Regions from separate parts of the Solibacillus sp. NPDC093137 genome, predicted to be linked through region 2. Evidence: riboswitches for the same ligand, from Rfam matches in the RefSeq annotation. Region 2 holds a riboswitch; the other holds the start of a gene.
What was found. Region 2 has a riboswitch for glycine ahead of gcvT (glycine cleavage system aminomethyltransferase GcvT). Riboswitches for the same ligand answer to the same signal wherever they lie in the genome.
Positions count from the first base shown of each region.

Region 1: another riboswitch for glycine. It lies ahead of ACQKN3_RS06325 (amino acid permease); the one in region 2 lies ahead of gcvT (glycine cleavage system aminomethyltransferase GcvT).

Region 1 covers NZ_JBNNVH010000001.1:1,231,439-1,243,981, forward strand. Annotated here, with positions in the region: gene ACQKN3_RS06315 (LysR family transcriptional regulator) at 1-217, shown strand, start outside; gene ACQKN3_RS06320 (cobalamin-independent methionine synthase II family protein) at 318-1,472, shown strand; gene ACQKN3_RS06325 (amino acid permease) at 1,571-2,908, opposite strand; glycine riboswitch at 3,163-3,242, opposite strand; gene ACQKN3_RS06330 (dehydrogenase) at 3,563-4,099, opposite strand; gene aspA (aspartate ammonia-lyase) at 4,321-5,739, shown strand; gene ACQKN3_RS06340 (DNA primase) at 5,789-6,091, opposite strand; gene ACQKN3_RS06345 (DUF771 domain-containing protein) at 6,108-6,779, opposite strand; gene ACQKN3_RS06350 (ATPase) at 6,763-7,191, opposite strand; gene pgeF (peptidoglycan editing factor PgeF) at 7,280-8,041, shown strand; gene ACQKN3_RS06360 (VOC family protein) at 8,140-8,535, opposite strand; gene ACQKN3_RS06365 (aldo/keto reductase) at 8,942-9,748, opposite strand; gene ACQKN3_RS06370 (FtsX-like permease family protein) at 10,147-11,181, shown strand; gene ACQKN3_RS06375 (ABC transporter ATP-binding protein) at 11,183-11,869, shown strand; gene ACQKN3_RS06380 (response regulator transcription factor) at 11,996-12,543, shown strand, end outside.
Region 2 covers NZ_JBNNVH010000001.1:456,856-469,398, forward strand. Annotated here, with positions in the region: gene comGA (competence type IV pilus ATPase ComGA) at 13-1,029, shown strand; gene comGB (competence type IV pilus assembly protein ComGB) at 1,010-2,083, shown strand; gene comGC (competence type IV pilus major pilin ComGC) at 2,099-2,413, shown strand; gene ACQKN3_RS02260 (prepilin-type N-terminal cleavage/methylation domain-containing protein) at 2,416-2,967, shown strand; gene ACQKN3_RS02265 (type II secretion system protein) at 2,876-3,169, shown strand; gene comGF (competence type IV pilus minor pilin ComGF) at 3,166-3,621, shown strand; gene ACQKN3_RS02275 (shikimate kinase) at 3,931-4,443, shown strand; glycine riboswitch at 4,570-4,662, shown strand; glycine riboswitch at 4,666-4,775, shown strand; gene gcvT (glycine cleavage system aminomethyltransferase GcvT) at 4,936-6,045, shown strand; gene gcvPA (aminomethyl-transferring glycine dehydrogenase subunit GcvPA) at 6,149-7,495, shown strand; gene gcvPB (aminomethyl-transferring glycine dehydrogenase subunit GcvPB) at 7,488-8,969, shown strand; gene ACQKN3_RS02295 (rhodanese-like domain-containing protein) at 9,141-9,524, opposite strand; gene ACQKN3_RS02300 (lipoate--protein ligase family protein) at 9,678-10,457, shown strand; gene ACQKN3_RS02305 (vitamin B12-dependent ribonucleotide reductase) at 10,721-12,543, shown strand, end outside.

The sequences.
Region 1 (12,543 bases), 770 kb from region 2:
GATTGGGCTTAATGGCTATACCATTTCAACAGGAGTCATTAGTCAGGAATTGAATAAAAATATTTGCTCTCTCCCTCTGGAAGTCGATGAGACGATGACAGTCGGGTATATCGTCCATAAACATGTGACTACTAGTAAACTCGCTGCAATCTATATTAATTATTTAAAAGAAACGATCAAAGATGAACTAAAAATATCTTCTCGCTATAGTTTTTAACTATACCGATTGATATTTTTTACGTGTTTCAAATATCCCACTCCACGATGGTATGATAAATCCAACTTAAAAAAGTTGAATTACCAAGGAGGAAATGAACATGTGTGAAAAATTTCAAATTGTAGGCAGTCTATTAAGAAAAAATGAATTATTAACGTATAAAAAACAAATTGAACAACGTGATGATATTACATACCCTTTTTATAAAGATTTTGAAGGCTACGAACAAGTTGAACTCGCTTCTATTCAAGAAGTTGTAAAAAAAGAAATCGAAAATAACATTACGGTTGTGACAGATGGCGAGCATTCGAAATCATTATGGCATTTAGATTTTGCCTGGGGTATTGAAGGATTCGATCGCTATATTGCAGATCATGGTTATTTCTTCAAAGATTTCGATGGAAACTCTCACTATGAAACACGCAAAGACATCGGTTTACGCATTACGGGGGAACTAAGCGGGAAAAACCATCATTTTATCGAAATCTACAAAAAACTGAAAAAAAGTGCTGGCGATCACCAAACAAAACTATGTATCCCGTCACCTTCCCATATTTTAGGTGAGTTATCTTTTTCGGATAATTTCGGACCAGCTGCATTTTATAAAACAAAACATGAATTAAAACAAGCGTTAGCAATAGCTTATACAGAGTTTGTGGAAGAGTTTGCAGCAGCTGGTGGTGAAATTTTACAATTTGATGATTGCTTATGGCAACTTTTTGCTGACGACAATCCGAATTCACCATTTACTGGCGAACAAATTAATCAAGAAGAAGTTCAAGCGTTAGCAACTGAATTTATTGGGATAAATAATCAAATTATTGAAGTGGGCCATCGTTTAGGCTTGAAAATGTGGACACATAATTGCCGAGGTAACTACGACTCACGTAATATGGGTGGTGGTTCTTACATTAAAATTGCTAACCTCTTCTTAAAGCAACTAAATTATGACCGCTTCTTCTTAGAGTGGGATGATGACCGTGCTGGTTCAATTGAAGCACTGGCTGTCTTCAAAGATAAACCAAATGTAGAAATTGTATTAGGATTATTATCTTCTAAAACGAATACTTTAGATAATGAAGATCGTATTATTAAAATGCTTGATGAAGCGTCTAAAATTATCGACAAAGACCGTTTGTTCATTTCACACCAATGCGGTTTCGCTTCCTGCGATGGCGGCAATGAACTTACAGAAGCTGAACAATGGGCAAAAATTCAGCAAGGACAGCAACTTGCTCTGCAGTACTGGAGTTAAATATAAACATATAATTTTCAATATGAAAAACACGCAAATTCTCGGTATCTTTGAATTTGCGTGTTTTCCGTTTTTTATAACATGTTGGATTTGCCTAATTATCTTTTACGAACCTTATAAAGAACAAACAGCAGTATAAACCATAACGGTGTTAACAGCAGTGAAGTTCTCGTAGACTCGGAAATGGCCATAATGATTAGTAAAAACAAGAAGAAGGCCAATATTAAATAGTTGATAAATGGTGTTAAAGGTGCTTTGAAAATTGAAGATCTATGTAATTCCGGATGACGCTTTTTGTAAATAATATGCGAAATCAGAATAATGCTCCAAACCCAAATAAAACAAATTGCACTAATTGTTGTCACGATACTAAATGCATCGTCCGGCATGAAATAGCTAAGCAATGCACCAATCGATACTACAACCGCAGAAAATAACAGACCATTTTGCGGCACTGCATTTTTGTTTAATTTACCGTAAGCTTTTGGTGCTTGTTTATTACTACTTAAACTGAACAGCATACGACTCGTTGAGAACATTCCGCTATTTCCTGCAGAAGCAGCTGATGTCAGCACAACAAAGTTAATCAAACCTGCTGCAATCGGAATACCTACCAATGCGAAAACCTGAACGAATGGTGAGCTTGACGCGCTTAGTGTATCCCAAGGGTTGATTGTTAAAATTACGAATAATGCTCCTACATAAAACAGCAGAATACGAACGGGAATTTTATTAATTGCAGATGGGATATTCTTTTGCGGGTTTGCCGTTTCAGCAGCTGCTACCCCTACTAATTCAACACCAACGAATGCAAAGACAACCATTTGGAACGCCATTAAAAATCCAAATGCCCCATTCGGGAATAATCCGCCATGCTCCCATAAATTTGATACAGCAACCTTGCCTGTATCTGTTTCAAAGCCAATAATCAGCAATACAATACCTATTGCGATCAACGCAACAATTGTGATGATCTTAATTAACGCAAACCAAAACTCCAGCTCTCCGAACAGTTTGACCGTCAATAAATTCAAAATAAGTAAAACTACTAAACATGCGATAGCCGGTACCCATTGCGGGATATCAAACCAGTACTGCGTGTACATGCCGACAGCGATAATATCCGCCATTGCCGTCATAATCCAGCAAAACCAATATGTCCAGCCTGTAATATAGCCTGCCCAGTCCCCTAAGTATTCAGTAGCGAACTCAGTAAAAGATGCATAGCCGCCTTTTGATAAAAGCAATTCGCCAAGTGCACGCATGACGAAAAATAGTGCGGTTCCAACGATTAAGTATGCAAAGATAATAGAAGGTCCTGCAAGTGAGATCGCTTTACCTGACCCTAAAAACAACCCCGTTCCGATCGTTCCTCCAATCGCAATTAACTGAACGTGGCGATTTTTCAGATCGCGCTTTAATTCTTGTTGTTCCAAAACGATTCCTCCAAAGGATAAGTATTTTGTCTGTTTACACAGCGCAAAATAATAAGTACTTCATCGCGGTCCATCAAGTAAATTTTTCTGGAATAAAAACAGGGACTGATAATATGCCAGTCCCTGTGTCTAAGAATAATCGATTTCGCCTCTGCAAAATCGCGCCCAGATTTAAAAAAATCTGTGACATCTATCGAGGGCTTTTCATTAAACAATGGATGTTCATACACCCTATGTTAAAGAAAAGCGTCTCTCATTACTCTTCTGTCCTTTTGCCTGAGATTGTGAACCCTTCGGCGACGCGGATTATCGCGCTCTCTCCAGAAACTGCTCCCGTCAGTAGTTTTATCCACGACGATCAACGCTTGATATGTATGCAATTAGTTGCCTATAGGTCCCTGGCATCTTCCAGTTTCCTATAGTTCGCGTTCAATACTATTATTGTACGATAATCATACTACCAATTTTTTGACCGTCTTACAATGGACAATCGGAGTCGTTTATTATGTAAATAGCAATTTAACCTTATTCCCAACATAATGTTTTCTTCTTGCAGAAAATTCATGACCAAAAAAATATTACACCGAAAATTCGATATTTTCAGTGTAATATTCATATAGAGGAATTGGTAGCCCCTCGTATTACTGTATTCGTTTACTGCAATTTTTCCTGAACCGTTGAATCTTCTTCATATGTTGTTCGATTGATATCAATCAGCTTTCCTTTTGAGGTGTTAGTCTTTTTCATTTTGACAACATACGTATTGTCCAATGCAATTTCTGTGCAGACGATGTCTTTCTCGCTGCGAATATCTTCCGGATAGTTTAAGGTAATGACTAAAAGATCCTCATCTTTTTCGATTTTCTCAATTTCCCTTCCACAGCCATCCGAATATCCTGTGACAAACAGCACTTCCTCTGTTTCAAAATCGACAGATGGAACCGACTCAAAACCAAAAATATCGGCCCAAGTAGTATAAAGCTTTTCCTCCTGCACGATTGAAATACTCGTACCGACCTCAGGAGGTATCGAATCTAAATGAAACAGTAATTCATATTCTACTTTATTTTCATTATTTTCTTCCTGCACAGGTTCAGTTGAATCGGTTGATGTTTCGTTTTCTTTCGTATTACATGCTGCAAGGAGCAAGATCATTCCCACGACCAACATATAACTTAACCATTTCTTCATCGACAATCACCTCATCCCTTTATCCCTTTCCTAATTAGTCGTATAGAAAATCAAAAAGTTACGAAATTTCACTCATTATATTTGTTAATATTGGTTAATTTAAGCTTACGTGAGAACGTTAAATAAACTAATAATTCAGCAAGTAAGCTTTTATTATTATATGGCGTATAATGTAGTTGTTTATCCAACTATTACACCATTCTCTTGGAGGGTTTGTACAAATGAGTACACGTATTGAAAAAGACTTTTTAGGCACATTAGAAATTCCAAAGGACGTTTATTACGGCGTTCAAACAACTCGTGCATTAGAAAATTTCCCGATTACTAAAATGACAATGCACCCTGAATTAATTCGTGCATTTGCCATCGTAAAGAAAAGTTCGGCACTTGCAAATGCCGCTATCGGCAAATTGGATCCAGTAATTGCCAATGCAATTGCACAAGCATCAGATGACATTATTTCAGGACTATTACATGACCAGTTCGTTGTAGATCCAATTCAGGGCGGAGCAGGCACTTCAATGAACATGAATGCCAATGAAGTAATTGCAAACCGCGCACTGGAAATTTTAGGGGAAGAAAAAGGTACTTATTCAATCATTAGTCCTAACAGCCATGTCAATATGGCGCAGTCAACAAATGATGCATTCCCATCGGCTATTCATATTGCAACAGTTTCTACGTTAAATAATTTAATTATGGCGATGGAAATGATGCGTGATAGCTTTATCAGAAAATCAGTAGAATTCGATTCAATCGTTAAAATGGGTCGTACGCATTTACAAGATGCTGTACCTGTTCGTTTGGGCCAGGAATTCGGTGCCTACGCTGCCGTTGTTTCTCGTGATATTAACCGAATCAAAAAAGCGCAGCAAACAATGCTGCAAATCAATATCGGTGCGACTGCGATCGGTACAGGCCTGAATGCAGACCCTGAATATATGAAATTGGCAGTAGAAAACATCGCGGTTTACAGTGGCTTCCCATTCATAAAAGTGGACAATTTAATCGACGGTACACAAAATACCGATACGTATGCGGAAGTTTCATCAATGTTAAAAATTGCAATGATGAATATGTCTAAAATCTGTAATGACTTACGCTTAATGGCATCAGGTCCAAAAGCAGGATTTGCAGAAATTCGCTTACCTGAACGCCAACCAGGTTCTTCAATTATGCCAGGTAAAGTAAATCCGGTTATGCCAGAAGTCATTAACCAAATTGCTTTCCAAGTTATCGGTAACGATGTAACAATCTCACTTGCTTCAGAGGCAGGACAATTTGAGCTGAATGTAATGGAACCAGTTTTAGTATTTAATCTGCTACAGTCGATTGAAATTATGACAAACGGCTTCACAGTATTTACAAAATACTGCCTGGATCATATCGAAGCAAATGAAGCACGCCTGCATGATTTTGTTGAACGTTCAATCGGTGTAATTACAGCACTTGCCCCACATTTAGGCTATGAACGTTCAAGTCAAATTGCACGTGAAGCTCTGCATAGCGGCAAATCTGTACGCGAACTTTGCTTAATGTACAACTATTTCACGCTTGAGCAGCTGGATATTATTTTAAATCCATTCGAATTAACGCAACCAGGTATTGCTGGTGAACGAGCATTTGAAAAACAACAATAAAATTTAACATGAAAGCTCCGCCGAGATATTCCCGGCGGAGCTTTTTTCTTTAAGTATAGAGCACTTCTTTTGCAAGTGAAATCGCACGCTTGCTGACTTCCAATTTGTCGCCGTCCGCATTAAGCTTCACGACACCATTTGGTTCATCAAAAATGGATTTCAGCTGTGCTTTCGGTTTGACCCCAACCATTATTGGTCCTTTTTCGGCCTCATCCGTTCGCAGTTTTTCCTGCTCTCGTGCGACTCCTTGTTCTTCTCCGATTTTCGGGAAGGCTATTGTTTGTTGCTGTAAATTTCGGGGACGTGTCTGATTATTTAAACTTGAACTCCCTGTACCAACAGAACGAATCATAAAGATCCCCCTTCATCTATTTTTTCTTACTTTTTCGTATATCTATATCCGCGTATATTTCGACATCCTGAAGTGCCTGATTAGCAAGCTGATCCGCTTCTCCGTTTAGTTTGCGGTCAATATATTGATATTCCGGTCGAATGCCAAGCTTCTTGAGCTTCGCATCGATTTTATCCGCCCACGTTGTCAGAACGCTATCAGTTACTGCCCATTCGCCGTTCATTTCATTAATGACGACTTGCGAATCGCCGTAAATCTTTATTTTTTGATGATGGACACCCATTTCCTCAAGCTGTTCGACCGCAAGATTCAATGCCGCATACTCCGCTTCATTGTTTGATGTTAAATACTCCGCCAGCTGATTCGTCCGCAAGCGATAGTTTTTCCCATTCTGTTTATAATAGACGACAATCCCTAAACCGGCCAGCTTTTCTTCTCTATTAAATCCGCCATCGAAATACAATTCCACTTCGGTAGGTTCTGTTTCAAGAGATTTCAAATATTTTTTCAGCTCTTTTAATGTCCATGTACTGTCATGTTCATCTGTCATCACAATATTTTTTGTGCGACCCGTATTTTCCATATCCAGCACGAGCGTGTAGGCATGCGCTGCAGGAATTGCCTCACTTCGCCATGTGATTTCCTGCTTTGACTTAGTAATGTATTGCCATTCAATCGTCAATTCCAATCGGCTCTCCCCTTCCATTTGTCGTCTGCTTCAAATCTTCTTTATAAAACCAGTTAATACACAATGTACTAACCATTATGCCAACTATAAACGGTGGTGATACAAAAAATAAAAAATACGCGCTGCCGATCGGTGCTTTCATAAAGTATCCGAATACGATTGGCTGCAGAATACAAAAAATAAAGCTTGTTAAGTAAAGTGCCCGTTTGCTGTAATTTTTACGCATGAAGTACAGCACATAATACCAGGGAATCACGACAAAAAAATAAATCGGTAAAACATAAAAAGTAAAGGCCGCGGCAGTTCCGAATGTAATCATTTGATTCACATAAGGCAATGAAAATGCGATAAAGGCAATGACCGCCATGACATAAGGTAAAAGACCCGTTAAAATGATTTGCCAACTCTTCATCACATACCCCCTATTTTTCATCATTATACCAAACACCATTTGCCTATACAAAATTCGCTTTTGCGGGTATAGTACAGGGGGTGATAAAATGAAAATAAAATTTTATGAAAATAATGAAAAACATGTACTGGGCATTACATTGAAGGATTCAGCCTTTGCCGAGGACAATAATATGGCACTCCATGTTTGCAAAAACGAAGCTGCTATTATCAAAAACCGCCAACAGCTTGCCTCACTGCTGCAAACGGATTTATCTAAGTTTGTATGTGCCAATCAAACACATAGTGCAAACTTCTTCCGTGTGGAAAAATCTGAAATCGGTAAAGGAGCAACCGACAACGCAACTGCAGTTCCCGATACCGACGCACTGTATACGTATGAACCGAACGTCGTGATCTCAAGCTTTACCGCAGATTGTGTACCGGTCTTATTTTATAATGAAAAAACAAATGTCATCGGGGCTGTTCATTCCGGGTGGCAAGGGACGATTAAAGAAATTACATTGAAGTTACTGCAGTATTTACAACAACAAGAAAATTGCGATTTACGTGATTTGAAAGTAATGATCGGCCCTGCAATCAGTCAGGAAAAATTTGAAGTAGATGCCGATGTACAGGAAAAATTCAAAGCACTCGGCTATGCGGACGAATTTATGTACTGGAATGAAGAAACGGGCAAATTTCATATCGACAACCAGTTAACAGTGAAAAAGCAGTGCATGCTTGCAGGTGTGCCTGATGAAAATATTACGATTGACCGTATGTGCACATTTATGGACGATGATGGATTCTCCCACCGCCAAGACCGCTCAACAGGCAGACATTTGAGCTTTATTATGCGGAAGGAATAGGTTCTTTTGTATAGAATATGTGTAACGGAACACCTACAATTCATTAGGTGTTCCATTTTTAATTTCATATAGAAGAAAAAACATTTAAACAGGCAAGGTCATGGTGCTACCAACTCAACCTTAATTCTATCTGGATCTTCAAAAAATACCGCGTAATAATCTTCCCCTCCCGCATAGGGATGTTTATCAGTATAAAGGATCTTAACACCCTTCCTTTCTAACATTCTTGTCATATCATCTACTTGTTGACGGGAGCTTGCATGGAAGGCCAAATGGTTTAGACCAACTCTACATCTATGATAAGGTACATCCATATACCGTTCTTCTGCTTGCACAAAAACGATATAGGTCTCTCCGATTTTCCAACTATGTCCGCTTTCCCACGATTGAAAAGATTCATATCCCAATTCTTCTAAAAACCAACCCCAAAAGTTGATGGAACTTTTTAAATCAGAAACATATAGTTCAATATGATGTATAAGCCCTTTTGACAATGGATGACTTCCTTTCTATCTACCAAATAATCTGTAATCTATAAATATTATGCTTTCACCCTTGAATCCTATATTCCCCTGTGGAAGCATTAAAGCCCACCGCTTTCATTTCTGTCTGCTCACTATTCCAACCTATTACTAACATTAAACTGATATTTCTCACTTTGTCTTTAATAAGCATAAAATTATAATCTTTCGCTCAATAATGGGGAATCATGTTCCTGGCTTATTATTGGGATTTGTTTTGCTATTTTTGCCGAAAAGGGCTCTGGAGGAATGGGCGTGATGGTCATATTGTTTATTGCAATGTTTTTCATTGGTGCTTTTATTTTGATAAGTGGCCTGTTAACAAAGGCAGATATTAAACAAGCGTCTCCAAAATAGGAGACGCCCAGTTAGTTACCAACTATAGGTTTTCAATTTTTTCTACATCCGCCGCAGTCAGTTCGAAATCGAAAAGATCCAGATTAGCTGCTTGGTTTTCACGGTTGTGTGATTTCGGGATGACGACCACACCGCGCTCGATTTGGTATTTCAATAAAACTTGAGCACCAGATTTCCCATACGCTTTACCGATCTCATCCAACACTTCATTTTGATGTTCTTCCGTTTTCATCGGACCCCACGCTACAGGTGTAATCCCCTCTTCTTGTAATGTATCAAGAAGTTCTTTGTTCTTTTCTTTTAAATTAATTTGAATTTGATTAACGGCCGGCTTCACTTTCGCGAATTCTTTCAATTCATCCAGATGATTTTTCTTAAAGTTCGAAACGCCGATTGCTTTAAGTTTGCCCGCCTCATAATATTCTTCAAAAATTTCCCAAGTATTTCTTAGCTGCTCTTTGTCTTCGATCGGAGCATGAATCAAAAGCAGGTCCAAATAGTCTGTTTTAAAATTTTTTAGACTATTATCGATTGCTGCTCTTGTCGATTCCTTTGAAGAAACATATTCTTCTCTTGCAGGAACTTTTGTCGTAATGAACAACTCTTCTCGAGGCACTGTGCTTTCTGCTAAAATTCCCCCGACAATTGCTTCGTTTCGATAACTAATAGCTGCATCTATTGAGCGATATCCCAGCTCAAGTGCTGATACAAGTTCAGGAATTTCATTTGTTAATTCACCGTTATAGTCATTATTTTGTTTACCATACGTATTTGTACCAGTACCAACGATCGGCATTTTTACTCCATTATTAAGCGTGATATATTCCATAGTTTAGGCACTCCCATTGTATCTCTATTTATTTACTAAATATATTATAACAAAGTATGGAATTTTCAGAAATTAATAAGTACGAAAAGATTAAAGATTTGCCCCAATACCTTTATAACTCGGGTTTTCCTTCGTAAGGACATGTTATAGATAGGACTGTTGATTTAACCGAGTTTGTAATACTGCTATCCCCTCTACTATATTCAGTTGTTTCCGCATTCTCTGTTACTTTTTCATTCTGATACTTTCTGCAAATTAAATAATCTAGTGCCTAATAATTGTGTACTGTTCATTTATAAATATTTCGAATGAACTCGAAATGTAATTTACTGTTCATCTCCCGTTCATATTCAATCGATAAACTATGGATGTAAAGAAGAGATCGGAGGAAATTACAAATGAATATTGCATGGAAAGAAATAAAGAAAAACAAAGTGAGATTTTTAATTTTAGGTTCAATTATTTTTCTTGTTAGTTTATTGACCTTTATAATATCGGGTTTGGCGAATGGATTATCACAAGACAATGCTTCGTTGATCAAAGATTTACCAGAAGGTCAATTTTATATGAATAAAGAGGGAGATGAAACTTACAATCTTTCAAAAATAGACAGTGATATACAGGATGAAATAATAAATAAACAAAAAGATGCAGTGGCATTCTCAATTCAAATGGGTTTTTTAAATAGCGAAACTGACAAACAGCATAGCGTTGCCTTTGTTACTTCCACTGATTCAGAGCTATTTGAAAACGTTGAAGACGGGGAGATTATATTAGACCAGTCAATGGAGGATAAAGGGATAAAGGTTGGAGATGTCTTAACGAATAATCAATTTAGTGGTGAATTTAAAGTTAAAGGTTTTGTTGAACAGAAGAAATTCAGTCATGCCCCTATTGCATATATAAATATGAAGAATTATAAGGAAATCTATCGAGTTATGGAAATGCAATTGTTATTCATACCAGGTGGAGAATCTTCAGAACAATTCATGGGCCTGCAATCTTTTTCGAACAAGGATTTCCTTAATACAATTCCAAGCTATAATGCAGAACAAATGTCTTTAAATATGATTGTCTGGTTTTTAGTTGTCATTAGCGGCATGTTGTTTGCCATCTTTTTCTACATGATGAACATTCAAAAAGTCGGTTTATATGGTATTTTAAAGGCAATTGGCATGAAAACAAGCAGGTTATTCAAAATTATGTGGTCACAAATGCTTTTCATTACGATAATTTCTCTTATTTTGTCCATTTCATTCAGCCAAGTATTTAATATGATTGCACCTGAAGGTATGCCTTTCCATTTAACATTTGAAACAACCATACAATTATCTTTAGTTTTCCTATTCATCGGTTTTATCGGAGCTACACTCTCTGGAATACAAATCAAAAAAATCGAACCATTACATGCGATACAACAAGGAGAGGCTTAATATGACAATATTTTCAATTGAAGATGTAAGAAAAACATTTACTTCGGGGGAAATAGAAGAAGAAATACTTAGAGGAATTAACCTTACTCTTAAAGAAGGAGAGATAACAGCATTAGTAGGCGCATCAGGTTCCGGTAAAAGTACGCTCCTTACTATAGCTGCTGGATTACAACCCGCATCAAATGGGCAAGTTATTTTCGACGGAAACAATATGACTGCAATGAGTTCTGAACAGGTTCGAAAAATACGGGCCAGTAAATTTGGGTTTGTCTTTCAGTTTGCTCATCTTGTTCCTTTTCTCACAGTTGAAGAGCAATTAATTTTGATGCTGGATGTTTCTGAATCTAACTTAAGCAAACAATCAAAAATAGCTGAAGTTCGTAAGATTCTGCAACTTGTTGAAATGGATCATAGAAGACAGGCCTACCCCTCTTCATTATCAGGTGGGGAAAAACAACGGATCGCCATTGCCCGAGCCATTATCCATAAACCGAAAGTTCTCTTCGCAGATGAACCAACAGCCAGCCTAGATTCATGGAAGTCTAGAGATGTTATGTTATTGATTCAAGAGTTAACTAAAACGTTAAATATTGCTACATTAATGGTTACACATGATGAAGAATTGCTTTCATATGTAGACCATGTGATAAAAATGAGCGATGGAATGGTTTTGCAAAGTGAAGAGTAAGTTCTGCAAATTTTAAAGCAGGATTAATATAAGCAGAATATTAATGAACAGCCTGGACATTGCATGGCTGTTCATTTGATATGGTTTAAAGCAGATAAAAAATTTTTATAAAACAGGAGTACAAGAATGACAACAATTCTAATTGTAGATGACGACATCAATATATTACAGCTTGTAAAAATCCATTTAGCCGAGACAGGATTCAAAGTTGTTCAAGCAAAAGACGGGACTCAAGCATTAGCAGTTCTTAATAGAGAAGTATGTGATTTAGCAGTAATCGATGTGATGATGCCTTTTATGGATGGGTATGCATTAACAAAGGTTATTCGAAAGAAATATGATATTCCAGTCATCCTTTTAACGGCTAAGAATCAAATTGAAGATAAGGAAGAAGGATATAAATCTGGCACAGATGATTATCTAGTCAAGCCGTTTGAACCAAAAGAATTACAATTTAGAATAGAAGCCTTACTACGACGATATGATAAGCAATCCGATGAAACTGTTATTCATTTAGGTAGTACAACTATAAATAAAAAAAGCTATGAGGTTCAGATTGGAGAACGGACGATTCTGTTACCCTTAAAGGAATTTGAACTGCTGTACTTCCTGGCTACAAATTCTATGCAAGTATTTTCTCGAGCTCAACTAATACAACACATCTGGGGTGTAGA
Region 2 (12,543 bases):
ATTGATGAAGGGGTGATTACCATAAAACAATTATCGATCATTGAACAAAATTGTTTGGAGCTTTTATCTAAGGCAACACAGCTTAACGTTACAGACATCCACTTACTCCCTAGAGAAGGATGCTATGATCTGTTAATGAGAAAATACGGCCGTTTTGAAAAGGAAGATGAACTCCCTACAGAGCTCGCTACCCGTATGATTTCCTATTTTAAATTTCTTTCTTCGCTTGATATTAGTGAAAAGCGAAAGCCTCAAAGTGGTTCCTTCCAAAAATTTATCGACCGGTCCATGTATGCCTTCAGGATTTCAACGTTACCTTCCAGTTTCTTTAAAGAAAGTTTAGCAGTTCGAATATTACGGCAGAACTACACCGTCCCGTTACAGACATTATGTCACTTCCGGGAAAGTGTTGAACAGTTGTATAGATTGTCCAGACTGGAGAGTGGGTTATTATTACTTAGCGGTGCGACCGGATCGGGCAAAACAACAACATTATATTCATTGCTCCAATATTGTTCGCAGCATTTATCTCGACATGTCATTTCTTTGGAGGATCCAGTGGAAAGCAGGCAAGAACAGCTCTTGCAAATTCAAGTGAACGAGCGAGCCGGAATGACGTATTCAGCAGGTCTAAAGGCAATTTTAAGACATTCTCCCGAAGTGATCATGCTCGGAGAGATTCGGGACAGAGAAACAGCAAAGGTCGCAATAGAAGCGGCGTTTTCCGGACACCTCGTAATTTCGACGATACATGCAAAGGATACGGTGAACTGTATTTACCGTCTACATGACTTGTCGGTTTCATTTGAGGAAATGCGGCAGATGCTAAGAGCTGTTGTTTCTCAGCGTCTAATCGAAACAGAGGATAACGGCTATAAAGCTATTTTTGAATTTTTAACAGATGATCAATTACAGCTTGCCTTTGAATCCATCATCCAAGAAAAATCATTTACATTACCTTTTGATCAAACATTGGCAGGTCAAATCGCAAAACTTCATGAGGATTACTATGAATATACCACTCCTTAAAAATGCCACATCAGCTGCTTTGTTTAAAAAACCTATTATAAAGTCCTCTGAGCTTCCTACATTACTCCAACGAATCTCCACACTGTTAAATGAAGGCTATACATTTGCCCACAGTATCGAAATGCTGTTGCCTTATCATGTAAAACATTATGAACCGGTCCAACAGGAAATTTCGAATATATTGCGCGGGGGTGGCAGTGCAACACAAGTTTTTCAGCTGCTTTGTCTTGATAAACAATATTTAGTGTCAATTGAGTTGGCAGAAGTGACGGGCAAGTTAAGTGAAGCGATTGGTCTTGTCGCAAAGCAGCTCGTTTTTCAACAGCAGGCGAAAATGAAACTAATAAAAGTGATGTCGTATCCGCTCATTTTATTTACATTTTTAATAATACTGTTTTTAGCCTTTCGAACATATTTTCTGCCGAATATGTCTTCAGTTATTACATCCCGAGTCCAAAGTGGATCGTCCGCCAGCATTCAGTGGTCGAAGTTTTTCCTCCATATGCCAGACTATATTATTGCAGTTGGTATTGCTCTCGGCATTGTCCTCTCCCTTTTTATTTATCAAATCCGTAAGAAACGAATTGATTTGCAGCTCCATCTACTGTTTAGGCTCCCGTTAATCGGTCTTTTTTGGCGCCTATTTCTGACGAGACAATTTGCCCGCCATTTAGGCAATCTATTATTAGCCGGCTTCTCGCTCCAAAAAGCATTCGATCATTTAAAATCCCAACATCACCAAAAGCACATTGCGTATATTGCAGGTATACTCCAAGAACGCATTCTTATTGGCGATTCATTGGAGCGTGCAGTTGAAATCGTCGGCTACTTTTATCCGAAATTTGAACATTTTATTGCCCACGGTGAGGCGAGCGGCTTGTTAGGACGGGAGCTTATTTTATATTGCGAGCTTTTGGATGAAAAGCTTCAGAAAGTAATTGAACAAATCTTGGCGATAATTCAGCCGCTGCTATTTGTGATCATTGCCATTTGCGTAATTGCTGCATATTTAAGTATTTTAATTCCGATGTATGATGTCATTGATTTTATATAAGTAGAGGTGGATCAGATGAAAAATGAAAAAGGATTTACGTTAGTAGAGATGCTTGTTGTTTTATTAATCATTTCCATTTTAATATTGGTTACAATTCCCAACGTTTCAAAACACTTCGCATCAATCGATGAAAAAGGTTGTAACGCTTATGTTCTCATGCTTCAAGGACAAGTAGAAGCATATAAACTGAACAAAAATGATTATCCAGCTTCGGTCTCGGATTTAATTGACGAGGGGTATATTGTGGAAAAGGACTTAAAATGTCCGGATAATACGGAAATTAAAATAGTGGATGGTAAAGTCATTGGACCGGGGAACAGCGAAACGTAACGATGAAAGAGAAAGTAAAATTACTGTTAACGGATGAAAAAGGTTTTACATTAATGGAAATGCTCATTGTTCTCTTTATCTTTTTGGTCGTCAATTCAACAATCCTCTCACTTTCACAAAAGCCGTTAATGGATTATACAGAAAAACAGGTAATGAATCAAAATGAGATGTTAATACGCATGACACAATTGTTATCCATTGAGACCGGAACGTCCCATAGCTTTGAAATTATTAACTGTCACCGAATACAAGTAATGGATTGGACTACTTCTAATATTATTTACGACCAGCGAATAGCGCGGCCAATTGACATGTATTTATCCACTCCGCATAACCGGCTGTTATTTAATACGAGAGGAAATGTCCAGGCCTTTGGACGGCTAACGTATCATTTTGAGAATACAAGCCATCAATACTCTGTGAATATCGGCAAAGCCAGGATTTTGGAAAAGGAGGTTTTTAATGAGCCAGGAAGGACTAACTCTTGTAGAAACACTGTTAGCAGTCGTCATCTTATTTTTCCTTTCGTCGACAATCATTCCGCTCACATTTAATATGCAACAGCAAATAGCTATACAAAAAGTACAAGCTCATGCTGCAGAAGTAGCTTTTATAGGAGCGCTGAAATATAAAAGATTTGGACAATCCGCCGGAGTTCAACACATTGACGGGGTTCAGTTTCAATGGAATTACGATGGGTACCAAGTATGTGTCCATTATGACAACAATGAAAAAGAAGAGGAACTGTGTATATGAAATTGTGGCAAATATTTAATGAGCGGGGTTTTACACTACTGGAAAGCTTGTTTCAGTTAACCGTATTTGTACTTTTTACCGCAATAAGCCTGCTTATCCTTATATGGGTTCGGGATCTTCAACAGCTTGAGACGATGAAAGATGAGGTGAACTGGGAATTGTTCGTTTATGATCTTCATCAATACAATATGAATTCAGCATCTGGGATGGTGCTCAGCTCTGGTATGCTGCAACTGGAAATATCAAATGACCCCGAGGAGCGTTTGTTTGTTTTTGATAAATCAGAACAGCATTTGCGTAAAAGGTCGAATAAAGGGGGAAATGAAATTATGCTGCCTTTTGTTGAGAAATGGGAGTTGGCGGTGGATGAAAATGATGTGAATATGAGGGTAGTGATGAAAAATGGAACAAAGCGAGAAAGAGACCTCGTGTTACCATTGCCTCCAAAATGAGAAGGGTGCATTATTTTTGCTGGCTGTATTTTTATTGTTCATAGTTTCCGGAGCTGCTGTTTTCTTTACAAATGCATATTTTGCGCAAATAAAAGTATATAATTCATTGGAATCTATTTACGTTCGTGCTACGATAAATATACTAAATTTACCTTAAAGTTCGACTTCTTTTTGCAAAGTCGAAAAAATGTCGCATAATGCGATTTTGTTTGACCTAAAAATATTTCTGTTTAAGTAGCAAAATAGAAACGAAAGAATAGGTAGAGGCGTAATTGATTAAGTAGTCCGTAATAGAAGAAGGTGAACAGCATGCGTAAAATTTATTTAGTAGGATTTATGGGGTGCGGAAAAAGTGCGATTGGAAGACGTTTAAGTTTTTTCTTGAAAATGCCGTATTACGATATGGATCATGAAATTGTACGACAACAGGGTATGACAATTCCTGAAATTTTCGAGAAATACGGCGAAGCACACTTCCGAAAAATCGAGACGGAATTTTTAAAGAACTTTCGTGATGAAGCATGCATTATCGCTACAGGCGGTGGGGTAGCCGTAAATGAAGAAAACAGGAGAATTATGCGCCAGACAGGGCTTGTATTTTTTCTTGATGCAAAATTTGAAGATATTTATATGCGTATTCGGAATGACAAAAACCGTCCCATTGTTCAATCATCAACGGAGCAAGAATTGGAAAATCTGTATCACCAACGCAGAAAGAATTATCGACTAGCTGGCCATATACAAGTACTGACAGCCGGGAGAACGTTAAGACAAATTGTTGAGTACATCGGCTTTCAAGTGAAACGTCTTAAAGGCGAATGATCACTGGATAATTGCACTTAATGTTCGTATTTTGAATAAAATTAAAAAAAGATTGCGTTTGCATTATATTCAATGTTAGGATATTGCTAAGAAGAGCAATAACATGAAGTAAATAATCTAACGCGGATGATGGTACGGGGAGAGAACGTGATGTCACGTCGCCGAAGGAGCAAATAGCTATGCTATGAATCTCTCAGGCAAAAAGACTCGTATTGGACGCAACTCTGGAGAGTGCTGTAATCAGCTATTGTTGCGAACAGCCACCAACGGGGAAAGCCTAAATTGTGATAGTGGATCAAATTTGGGTGTAACTTTCAGGTGCAAGGACAGAGAATCTCGGTAAAGGGGATTCGTCTGTCTTTTTTTGTGGAGAAATCGGCTTTTAATATTCTGATGATTCTAATAAAAAGATAGATTTACACTTTGATAGGTGTAATGTTGTTTCCCCTTACAAAGCAAAATGAACATACATAACTAAAGGAGGAAATGAACATGACAAATGAATTAAAGCTAAAGCGCACACCACTTTTTGATGAATATGCAAAGTATGGTGGAAAAACAGTTGATTTTGGCGGCTGGGAATTACCGGTACAATTTTCTTCGATTAAAGAGGAGCATGATGCGGTTCGTAACCGTGCAGGACTTTTTGATGTATCCCATATGGGGGAAATTATCGTAGAAGGTCCGAATGCACTAGTTTATCTACAAAAGATGCTTTCCAACGATATTTCTAAAATTGCAGTTGGCGGCGCACAATACAGTGCACTATGTTATGAAGATGGCGGTGTTGTTGACGATTTACTGACATACCGTTTGGAAGATAACCGTTATTTACTATGTGTTAATGCAGCGAATATTGAAAAGGACTTTGAATGGTTACAGCAGCATGTCGAAGGGGATGTCAAAGTGACAAATGTGTCAGATGACTATGCTCAAATCGCATTGCAAGGACCATTATCTCAGGAAGTTCTGCAAACATTAACAGCAACAGATTTAACGGCAATTAAATATTTTAAATTCCAGGACAATGTGGATGTAGGCGGTCATTCGGTTCTAGTTTCTCGCTCTGGCTATACAGGTGAAGACGGATTTGAAATTTACGGGACACCAGCAGCGATTGTCGATCTATGGAACAAAATTTTGGAAGCAGGAAAAGACAAAGGTGTAGTAGCGGCCGGTTTAGGAGCACGTGATACACTTCGCTTTGAAGCTTGCTTACCATTATATGGCCAAGAGATTTCAAAAGAGATTTCACCATTGGAAGCGGGAATTGGCTTTGCGGTGAAATTGGCAAAGGATCCGCAATTTATCGGTCAGCAAGCATTAATTGACCAAAAAGAAAATGGCCTAACACGTAAATCTGTAGGCATCGAGATGATTGATAAAGGTATTCCCCGCCATGGCTATAAAGTATTTAAAGATGGTGAAGAGATTGGTTTTGTAACTACAGGAACTCAGTCACCAATGACAAAGCGCAATATCGGCTTAGCTTTAATTGACGCAAAATTCACAGAAGTTGGAACTGAATTAGAAATTGAAGTACGAAAAAATAGAGCAAAAGCAGTTGTTGTAGAAACTCCATTTTACAAGCGTGCAAAATAAAATGAAACTTCAATCAGTGGGGGTCTTCATCCCCTAGATTGGTAGTTGAACCAAGCTTACTACCCGTTAATACGGGATAAAACTTTTGAAAAGAGGGTTAACAATGAAACATCGTTATTTACCAATGACGGAACAAGATAAACAAGAAATGTTAGACCGTATCGGGGTTGCGACAATTGATGAGCTTTTCGAGGATATTCCTGAGAAAGTTCGCTTCCAAGGAAGCTACAATATTAAACCTGCCAAGTCAGAAGCCGCTTTAATGAAGGAACTGGCACAACTTGCTTCAAAAAATAAAGATACAGCAAGCAATGTATCGTTTTTAGGTGCAGGTGTATACAACCACTATAAACCGGTAATTGTTGATCACGTTATTTCACGTTCGGAGTTCTATACAGCATACACGCCATATCAGCCGGAAATTTCACAAGGTGAACTTCAAGCGATTTTTGAGTTCCAAACGATGATCGCAGAACTGACAGGCATGGATATTGCAAACTCTTCTATGTATGATGGCGGTACGGCATTGGCAGAAGCAGGTATGCTTGCTGCAGGTCATACACGTCGCGGAAAGTTACTTGTTTCAGGAGCTGTACATCCGGAGTATCAAGATGTTGTGAAAATGTATGCTACAGGACAATCAATAGAAGTCGTTACAATTCCTGCAAAAGACGGTGTGACAGACATCGAAGCACTAAAAGGCCTGATCGATGACCAAACAGCCGGCGTAATCGTTCAATATCCGAACTTCTTTGGTCAAGTTGAAAACCTGCAGCCGCTTGCAGACATTACACATGACGCAAAAGGATTGTTTATCGTATCTGCGAACCCGTTAGCTCTTGGCGTTTTAACACCACCAGGAAAATTAGGCGCAGATATTACAGTTGGGGATGCACAAGTATTCGGAATTGCTGAAGCGTTCGGTGGTCCACACTGTGGCTATTTCGCCGTAACGAATAAATTAATGCGTAAAGTACCTGGCCGTCTTGTTGGGGAAACAGTAGACCAAGAGGGTCGCCGTGGTTATGTATTAACATTACAAGCGCGTGAGCAGCACATCCGTCGCGACAAAGCGACATCTAATATTTGTTCTAACCAGGCATTGCTTGCACTTGCTTCTTCAGTAGCAATGACAGCTCTTGGAAAGCAAGGTATGCAGGAAATGGCGAAACAAAATATCGTGAAGACACGCTTTGCTAAAAATGCCTTTGAAGCAGCTGGTTTTGAAGTTGTTTATCAAGGCGCACACTTCAACGAAATCGTCGTTAAGACAAATCATAATGTGACAGAGCTAAACAAAGCATTAATCGAAAAAGGCATTATCGGCGGTTTTGACTTAGGTCGTGTTTATCCTGAATTAAAAAATCATGCACTCATTGCTGTTACGGAAATCCGTACAAAAGAAGAAATCGAGCAATTAGTTGCAGAAATGGGGGCTTACAATGCATAACGAAAACCAAACACTCATTTTCGAAATTACAAAACCAGGTCGTGTCGGCTACAACTTAGAGCCATTGGATGTTCCTGATTTTGATTTAGAAGAACTTCTGCCGAAAGAGTTAGTACGTCAAGAAGCGGCTGAACTGCCGGAAGTTGCAGAATTAGATATTATGCGTCACTATACAGCACTTTCAAAACGTAACCATGGTGTGGATTCAGGGTTCTATCCACTTGGTTCATGTACGATGAAGTACAATCCGAAAGTCAATGAAACAGTTGCACGTTACGCTGGTTTTGCCCATGTTCACCCATTACAGGATGAGTCGACAGTACAAGGTGCAATGGAATTATTATATGATCTGCAGACATCACTTCAGGAAATTACGGGTATGGATGAAGTAACATTACAACCGGCAGCAGGCGCACATGGTGAATGGACAGCATTAATGATGATCCGTGCATTCCATGAGGCAAATGGTGAAGGTCACCGTAACAAAGTAATAGTACCGGACTCAGCTCACGGTACAAACCCGGCTTCTGCTACAGTGGCAGGTTTTGAAACAATTACAATCAGATCTGGTGAAGACGGCTTAGTTGATCTGGAAGATTTACGCCGTGTTGTCGGTCCTGATACAGCAGCGCTTATGCTGACAAACCCGAACACTTTAGGTTTATTTGAAGAAAACATTTTAGAAATGGCTGAAATCGTGCACGGTGTCGGCGGTAAAGTTTATTATGACGGCGCAAACTTAAACGCTGTTATGAGTAAAGCACGTCCTGGCGACATGGGCTTTGACTGTGTTCACTTAAACTTACACAAAACATTTACAGGTCCACACGGTGGCGGTGGTCCGGGTTCAGGTCCAGTAGGGGTAAAAGCAGATTTAATCCCATTCCTGCCTAAACCAGTATTAGTGAAAAAAGAAGATGGTACATTCCACTTCGATTACAACCGTCCACAATCAATCGGTCGTGTGAAACCTTACTACGGAAACTTCGGCATTAATGTCCGTGCATATACGTATATCCGTTCAATGGGTCCAGATGGCTTAAAGGCTGTAACAGAATATGCTGTATTAAATGCAAACTATATGATGCGCCGCTTGGAAGAGCACTTTGATTTACCATACGACCGTCACTGTAAGCATGAATTCGTGCTATCAGGCCGTCGTCAGAAAAAATTAGGTGTTCGTACATTGGATATCGCAAAACGCCTTCTTGACTTTGGCTACCATCCACCAACAGTATACTTCCCGTTAAACGTGGAAGAGGGTATTATGATCGAGCCAACAGAAACAGAATCAAAAGAAACATTGGATGCATTCTGTGATGCAATGATTCAAATTGCTCAAGAAACAATCGATAACCCATCGATCGTACAAGAAGCACCACATACTACGGTAATCAGCCGCTTAGATGAAACACGTGCTGCACGTACACCTGTATTACGTTATACAAAAAAAGAAGAAGTAACAATTTCATAAATTGTGACAAAAAGGTCAGAGCTGTTTTCTGACCTTTTTTCTATGAGAAAAGTTAGACTTCTTACGTGTGACTATATAATGGTAGAAACTACTGATAATCAGACAATTTCGATTCGTAGGGCCGGTGAATGAAAATTAAAAAGCCCTCTACAATGTAGAGAACTTTTAGAATTAGTTTTTCGATTTAACTTTGCCTGTCCAAGTTTTGAAACCGCCTTGTAATTGGAACAGTTGGCTATAGCCTTTTTTCTTTAATGTCAACGCTGCTCGTGCACTACGACCAGAGTTTTGGCAGTAAAGGTATACAGGCAGATCCGGACGGATTTCTTTATGACGTGTATTAAGTTGCGTCATCGGAATGTTTCGAGCACCTAAAATGTGTCCCGCTTCAAATTCTTTAGGTTCGCGTAAATCGATTAATTGTGCTTTACGGTAGCCTTCAATAAATTGCTCCTGTGTTAAATTTGTTACGGATTTTTTTAAGCGCATAGAGTTGATTACTACGTAAGCAACGATTACTACTAAAATTACTAGTATCGTATATAAAATTGTCACTGCGATATTGCCCCTTTCTATCTGTACTATCTATTATAAGAGATGAACTAGAGTTAGTCGAGCGAGTTTGTTAAAATGAATTAGTGGAGGCGAGAAATTGTGAAAAAACAATGGTATTTTATAAATTCGGGCCCATGCAGCCCAGCCTATAATATGGCACTGGATGAAGCGTTGCTTGATTGGCATAGCCAAGGGGAAATTCCGCCGGTTATTCGTTTTTACGAGTGGAACCCTGCAACATTATCAATCGGTTATTTCCAGCAAGTACATAAAGATATTAATTTAGAAGCTGTAAAAAAGCAAAACTTAGGTTTCATCCGTAGACCTACAGGCGGACGTGCCGTTTTACATGACCAGGAGCTTACATATTCAGTGATAGTGACAGAGAGCTACCCAAATATGCCGGAAACCGTTACAGAGGCATATCGTGTCATTAGCGAAGGAATTTTACAAGGGTTCCGCCTTTTAGGACTGGATGCTTATTTTAGTGTGCCGGAGACGAAGGAACAACTGGATGATCTGAAGAAACCGAAAAGCGCGGTATGTTTTGATGCGCCAAGCTGGTATGAGCTAGTTGTTGAAGGGAAAAAAGTAGCCGGCAGTGCGCAAACACGTCAAAAAGGTGTAATTTTGCAGCATGGCGCTATTTTACTTGATCTGAATGAAGAACTGCTGTTATCGGTATTTAATTTTGCTACAGCTGAAGCAAAAGAAAGAATGCGAAAAAAGTTGCCAGAAAAAGCAGTTGCGATGAATCAGTTTGTCGACACACCATTTACAATCGAGCAATGTGTTGACGCGTTTTCTAAAGGGTTTGAAGTAGCTTTGGATATAGAACTAATTCCTTATGAATTAACAGAGCAGCAAACCCAATATGTAGAACAATTGATGGAAAATAAATATTTAACAGATGAATGGAATTTCAAAAAATAGATTGCGAACGTGTGTTTTTATTTTTTGTAAAAAAATTTTTATACCCGAAACGTTGATATAGATGGATTTAACAAAAAGAAAAAAAAATCAACCCCTTGTTTGAAAAAAAGATTTATTGTAATCTTTTTTAAGTGTAATTATATAACCCAACATATAGAATGATATTTAAGAAATTAGCACAATATATGGTATAAAATGTGTTTAGTTTACATTCGTGAAGGGAAACTTAAAATTATTAAATCGTCCAAAGGGGGGCTTACGCGGTGGCAAGTGTTTTAGAGCAATCCATCCAAGTCAATCAGTTAAATCAAGATATTGAGCAATTTCCTCAAGTGCACCCGATTACACCGGACATGCATATTACGCATAAAGGTGTATCACGTCTTGTTATGATTGACCGTTATTCTTTTAAAGATACGGAAAAGAAAACATTAAAAACAGGGGATTTTGTTGTTTTGACAGTGAAACAAGATCCGAAATTCCCGGCACGTGGACTTGGCATTATTCATTCGATTAATCCGGAAAAGAATACCGCTCTTATTAAAATTGATGAAGATTACCGTCATGTATTGGAAGGCGAAGAACAAGAGACGGGTATTATTGAACGCTCATTGGATATTATTGAAAAGCCGCTCGAAATTTTTTATGAGCAAATTGCAAAACGTAATGCAACAGGTTTAGCTTCAGTTGAGAAAACAGAAGAAAAGCGCAAAGAATGGTTCGGAAAGTTTTACGAAGAGCTTGTGTCGATGAACTTTATCCCTGCAGGACGAGTAATTTACGGGGCAGGTTCAGAAACTGAAGTAACATTCTTCAACTGTTATGTAATGCCATTTGTAGCCGATTCCCGTGAAGGTATCAGTGATCACCGCAAGCAAGTAATGGAAATTATGAGCCGTGGTGGTGGTGTTGGTACGAACGGTTCGACACTTCGCCCGCGTAACACATTGGCGCGCGGTGTAAACGGTAAATCTAGCGGATCAGTAAGCTGGCTTGATGATATTGCCAAGCTGACACATCTTGTTGAGCAAGGTGGATCGAGACGCGGCGCTCAAATGATTATGCTGGCCGATTGGCATCCGGATATTGTGGAGTTTATCATTTCCAAAATGCAAAATCCGCGTATTCTGCGTTATCTGATCGAGAATACAGCAGATGAATCAATTATTCGTCTAGCAAAAGAAAAATTAAAATTCAAGCCTTTAACACAGCAGGAAGATGCGATGTATCAAGGTATTGTGAACTATAAAAATATTGAAGGTTTCGGCGGATTTAACGAAGCGATTATTCGTGACGCTGAAACGAAGCTACGCGATGGTGGAACGTATTCAGTCCATAATCCGGATTTCCTGACAGGTGCGAACATCTCGGTTACATTAACGAAAGAGTTTATGGATGCTGTAGAAAACGATCAGGACTTCGAATTACGCTTCCCGGATGTAGAAAACTATACTCCGGCACAAATGCTGGATTACAACGAAAAGTGGCATGAAGTTGGCGATGTTCGCGAATGGGAGAAACTTGGTTATCCAGTTCGTACGTATCGTACAATCAAAGCAAAAGAACTTTGGAATTTAATCAATGTCTGCGCAACATATGCGGCAGAACCTGGTATCTTCTTCATTGATAACGCAAACGACATGACAAACGCAAAAGCGTACGGTCAGAAAGTTGTTGCGACAAATCCGTGCGGAGAACAACCACTCGCACCATATTCTGTTTGTAACTTGGCTGCTGTTAACTTGGCGAAGTTTGCAAACAAAGAAACGAAAACAGTTGATTTTGATGCGTTACGCAAAACGGTAAAAGTTGGCGTACGTATGCAGGATAATGTAATTGATGCAACACCGTACTTCCTGGAAGAAAACAAAAAGCAGGCACTAGGTGAACGCCGAGTTGGTCTTGGTGTAATGGGTCTTGCCGATTTGTTGATTTACTGTGAGAAAGAGTACGGTTCTGAAGAGGGCAATACACTAGTTGATGAAATCTTCAAAACGATTGCGGTTGCAGCGTATGAAGAGTCGGTTGAACTGGCAACAGAGCGCGGCAGCTTCCCGTTCCTTGAAGGACAAACAGAAGCTGAAAC